Regions from separate parts of the Streptomyces sp. NPDC127117 genome, predicted to be linked through region 2. Evidence: predicted binding sites of a transcription regulator. Region 2 holds the regulator's gene; the other holds the start of a gene.
The links. The regulator HspR, encoded in region 2, represses chaperone genes until heat shock. The targets are predictions, from matches to a motif close to TTGAGNNNNNNNNNCTCAA.
Positions count from the first base shown of each region.

Region 1 (2,394 bases), on a different contig from region 2:
CGGCCGCCACCACGGGGGCGAACGCCGCCGGCACCCGGCTCAGCGAGCCCTCCCGCCGGATCGTCCCGTCCTCGTTCAGCCCTCGGGGATATACGGGGCCACTGCCGTCGTCGTCCATGGGCGCACTCTGCCCGCATTTCCGGGACGGGCCGAACGATTTTCGCGCCGGCGGCGCGGCGGGCGGGGCCGGCCGAGGCCGACGGGGGGTACGGGGCAGGGCCCCGGGCTCAGCTCTCCTGCCTGCGGCGCACCAGCTCGGCGATCCAGACCGGTGCGAACGGAGACGTGCAGTTCGGGGGAGTCGGGTAGTCCTTGAGCACTTCCAGGCGCTCGCCGATGTCGATCGCGCGGGCGCGGTACTCGGCGTGCTCGATCCCGATCTGCGCCAGGCAGTGGTTCATCGCCCACTGCAGACGGTCCGGGGCGTCCTTCATGCCGGCCTCGATGACATCGAGCAGCCCTGGGAGGTCGAGACCCTCGGGCTTCTTCGCCACCCGCTCGGTGGTCAGCGCCCAGCCGGCGCTCGCGACCACCGGATCCGGATCCGCGGACCAGGCGAGGCGCAGTTCTTCGCAGTGCGGGTTCTTCTTCACCACGTAGTTCACGAGCCAGTCGTGCACCTTGGGGGCGCGCGTCTCACGCACCATGGCGTCCAGCTCGTCGCGCCCGAAGGCCTTGGGACGGCAGATCAGGACGGCCAGGAGCCTGGCCGCGGTGTCGTCCGTCGCCCAGAGCTCGCCCGCGAGCTCCGGCTGCGTCTTGAGCCGCTTCGCGAGCGCGCGCAGTTTGCCGAGGTTCACCCCGTGATCGTCGCCGCGCTTCTCGTTCACCCTGCGTGTCTTCGGGTCGTCGAGCACCGCCAACTCGGCCATGACCTGCGCCACCGTCGTCCCGGTCACCCCGGCTCCTGTCCGTCGAGCCTTCCCGCACGAAATTCCAGCGTACGTCCCACGGTTGTCGGTCCTGGGTGATGGGCGGCGGGCGACGGGTGGCAGGCCGGCCGTTCCGGGCACCGGGGCCCGTGCGATCGCTCACAGCGAACACGCCCCGGGGAACAATGGGCGGCTCAGGAGCATTGAGTCTGCATAGCTCAACTTGACTGCCGAAGGGGAGATCATGGCTACCGATTCCAATGCGGTCACTCCGCTCGCCCTGCCCGTGCTGCCGCTCGACGACGAGGTCGTGCTGCCCGGGATGGTGGTGCCTCTGGACCTGTCCGACACCGATGTACGTGCCGCCGTGGAGGCCGCACAGGCCGCGGCCCGTGACGGTGGCGGCAAGCCCGAGGTGCTTCTTGTGCCGCGGATCGACGGCACGTACACCGGCACCGGTGTCATCGGCACCGTCGAGCAGGTCGGGCGGCTTTCGGACGGGGATCCGGGCGCGCTCATCCGCGGCCGGGGCCGGGTGCGGATCGGGGCAGGGACCAGCGGACCGGGTGCCGCGCTCTGGGTGGAGGGGACACGGGTCGACGCGGTCGTTCCCGAGCCGCTTCCCGGGGCCGCCGCCGAGCTGGTCAAGGAGTACAAGGCGCTCGCCACCAGCTGGCTGAAGAAGCGCGGCGCCTGGCAGGTCGTGGACCGGGTCCAGCAGATCGAGGACATCTCCGCGCTCGCCGACAATTCCGGTTACTCGCCCTTCCTCACCACCGCCCAGAAGGTGCAGCTTCTGGAGACCGTGGACGCGGTCGCCCGGCTGAAGCTCGCCATCCAGTGGCTCGGCGAACACCTCGCCGAGCAGGACGTCGCCGAGTCCATCGCCAAGGACGTCCAGGAGGGGGTCGACAAGCAGCAGCGCGAGTTCCTGCTGCGGCGCCAGCTCGAAGCCGTGCGCAAGGAGCTCTCCGAGCTGAACGGCGGTTCCGGTTCCGGCGCGGAGGAGTCCGACGACTACCGGGCGCGCGTCGAGGCAGCCGACCTTCCCGAGCACGTCCGTGAGGCCGCGCTCAAGGAGGTCGACAAGCTGGAACGCTCCTCCGACCAGAGCCCCGAGGGCTCCTGGATCAGGACCTGGCTGGACACCGTCCTCGAACTGCCGTGGACCGAACGGACCGAGGACGCCTACGACATCCGCGGCGCCCAGGAGGTGCTCGACGCCGAGCACGCGGGCCTGCAGGACGTGAAGGAACGCATCACCGAGTACCTGGCCGTGCGCAAGCGACGCTCCGAGCGGGGGCTCGGCGTGGTCGGCGGGCGGCGCGGCGGTGCCGTGCTGGCGCTGGTGGGCCCTCCGGGCGTGGGCAAGACCTCGCTCGGTGAGTCCGTCGCGCACGCCATGGGCCGCAAGTTCGTCCGCGTCGCCCTCGGCGGTGTGCGGGACGAGGCGGAGATCCGGGGCCACCGGCGTACGTACGTCGGCGCCCTGCCCGGCCGTATCGTCCGGGCCATCAAGGAG
Region 1 covers NZ_JBHXTM010000006.1:12,982-15,375, forward strand. The annotation lists gene ACFVH0_RS07505 (nucleotidyltransferase) at 1-118, opposite strand, end outside; gene ACFVH0_RS07510 (DNA alkylation repair protein) at 228-872, opposite strand; gene lon (endopeptidase La) at 1,117-2,394, shown strand, end outside.
Region 1: lon (endopeptidase La) is a predicted target of HspR. The motif match lies at 1,076-1,094, and genes of this name have one in related genera.

Region 2 (2,394 bases):
GACCTCTTCGGGGGCACCCAGGGCGGGGGCCAGGGCGGCGCGGCCGGCGGTTTCGGCGGCGGCGGCCTCGGTGATGTCTTCGGCGGCCTGTTCAACCGGGGCGGCACGGGGACGCGGGTGCAGCCGCGGCGCGGCCAGGACATCGAGTCCGAGGTGACGCTCAGCTTCACCGAGGCGGTCGAGGGGGCCACGGTCCCGCTGCGGATGTCCAGCCAGGCGCCCTGCAAGGCCTGTTCCGGCACCGGCGACAAGAACGGCACCCCCCGGGTGTGCCCGACCTGTCTCGGCACCGGTCAGGTGTCGCGCGGCACCGGCGGCGGCTTCTCGCTCACCGACCCCTGCGTGGACTGCAAGGGCCGGGGCCTCATCGCCCAGGACCCGTGCGATGTCTGCAAGGGCAGCGGACGGGCGAAGTCCTCCAAGACCATGCAGGTCAGGATTCCGGCGGGCGTCTCGGACAACCAGCGGATCCGGCTGCGCGGCAAGGGCGGTCCGGGCGAGCGCGGTGGACCGGCCGGCGACCTGTACGTCGTGGTCCATGTCGACGCCCACCCGGTCTTCGGCCGCAAGGGCGACAACCTCACGGTCACCGTGCCCGTCGACTTCACGGAGGCGGCGCTCGGCGGCGAGGTGAAGGTGCCCACGCTCGGCGGCCCGCCGGTCACGCTGAAACTGCCCGCGGGCACTCCCAACGGGCGTACGATGCGCGCCCGCGGCAAGGGCGCCGTACGCAAGGACGGCACCCGGGGCGACCTGCTGGTCACCGTCGAGGTGAAGGTGCCGGCCGACCTCAGCAACGAGGCCAGGGACGCCCTGGAGGCCTACCGGAAGGCGACCGCGGGCCAGGACCCGCGGGCGGAGCTGTTCCAGGCAGCGAAGGGAGCTTGAGGTGGACGGCCGACGACGCAATCCGTACGAACTGACCGACGAATCCCCGGTGTACGTGATCTCGATCGCGGCCCAGCTCTCGGGCCTGCATCCGCAGACACTGCGCCAGTACGACCGTCTCGGCCTCGTCTCGCCCGACCGCACGGCCGGGCGCGGCAGGCGCTACTCGGCCCGCGACATCGAGCTGCTGCGCACCGTGCAGCAGCTGTCGCAGGACGAGGGCATCAACCTCGCCGGCATCAAGCGCATCATCGAGCTGGAGAACCAGGTCGCCGCGCTCCAGCAGCGCGTCGCCGAGCTGTCGGCGGCCGTGGACGGCGCGGCACAGGCCATGCAGCAGCGCGAGGCCCAGGTGCACGCCTCCTACCGGCGCGATCTGGTGCCGTATCAGGACGTACAGCAGACCAGCGCGTTGGTGGTCTGGCGGCCGAAGCGGCCGAAGGACTGAGCGGACGGCACAGGGCCGGGGAGGCGACTTACGGGTCGGCTCCCCGGCCCTTTGCCGTATGCCGGTGCGATGCCGGCACGGCCGTGCCGTGCGTCGGGTGCGCGGTGTGCGCCGTGCGCGGTGTGTCGGATGCGCGGTGTGCGGCGGGCGGGGTCCGGTCAGTTCTGCTCCTCCTCCAGGATTCCCGACCGCGCTATCAGGTAGCCGAGCTGGGCCCGGCTGTTGCTGCCGAGCGCGGCGGCGAGCTTGGCGACGTGGGCGCGGCAGGTGCGGACGTTCATGCCGAGCCTGCGGGCGATCGAGTCGTCCACGTGGCCCTCGACGAGGAGCTGGGCGATGGAGCGCTGAACGCCGCTGATGCCCAGGGAGGTCGGTTCGTACTTGACCTCCTCCCGCAGCGGAGCCGCCCTCGTCCAGAACTGCTCGAACACGTTGACCAGGTACTGCACGAGCCCGGGGTGGCGGAGTTCCAGGGCGACCTGGTCGTCGTCGCTGGCCGGGATGAAGGCGACGGTCCGGTCGAACACGATCAGGCGGCCGATCAGCTCTTCGAGCGTGCGTATCTCCACGTTGTCGTCGGTCATGCGCTCCGCGTACGCGAGTGTGCTGGGGCTGTGGCGCGCGGTGTGCTGGTAGAGGGTGCGCATGCTGACGCCGCGGTGGATCACGGACAGGCCGCGCTCCAGCGACTTGCTGAGACGATCCTCGGTCCGGCCGCCGCCGGGCTGGACGGTGAGCACTTCGGTGCGGCACTCTGCGGTGGCGAGATCGAGGGCCGCGTTGATCCGGTTCACGCCTTCCAGCACGGTGATGGCGTGGGTGCTGGGCGGCCCCAGAGTGCTGATGTCCATGAACGGCTCGAACGATTCAGTCAGTTCGACCGAGTGCCGGCGCCGTTCGAGGATCTCGCGCTCGACGGGATGCAGATGTTGTGCGAGAGCGATGGTCGGCGGAACGGGCCGGAGCCAGTCCGGGTCGTCCGGATCGGGATGCAGTAGCGCGAACTCCATGAGGCAGGGCGCCGGTTCCACTTCGGCGCGGGCGATGCGTCCCAACCG
Region 2 covers NZ_JBHXTM010000084.1:24,938-27,331, reverse strand. The annotation lists gene dnaJ (molecular chaperone DnaJ) at 1-888, shown strand, start outside; gene ACFVH0_RS38125 (heat shock protein transcriptional repressor HspR) at 890-1,336, shown strand; gene ACFVH0_RS38120 (helix-turn-helix transcriptional regulator) at 1,495-2,394, opposite strand, start outside.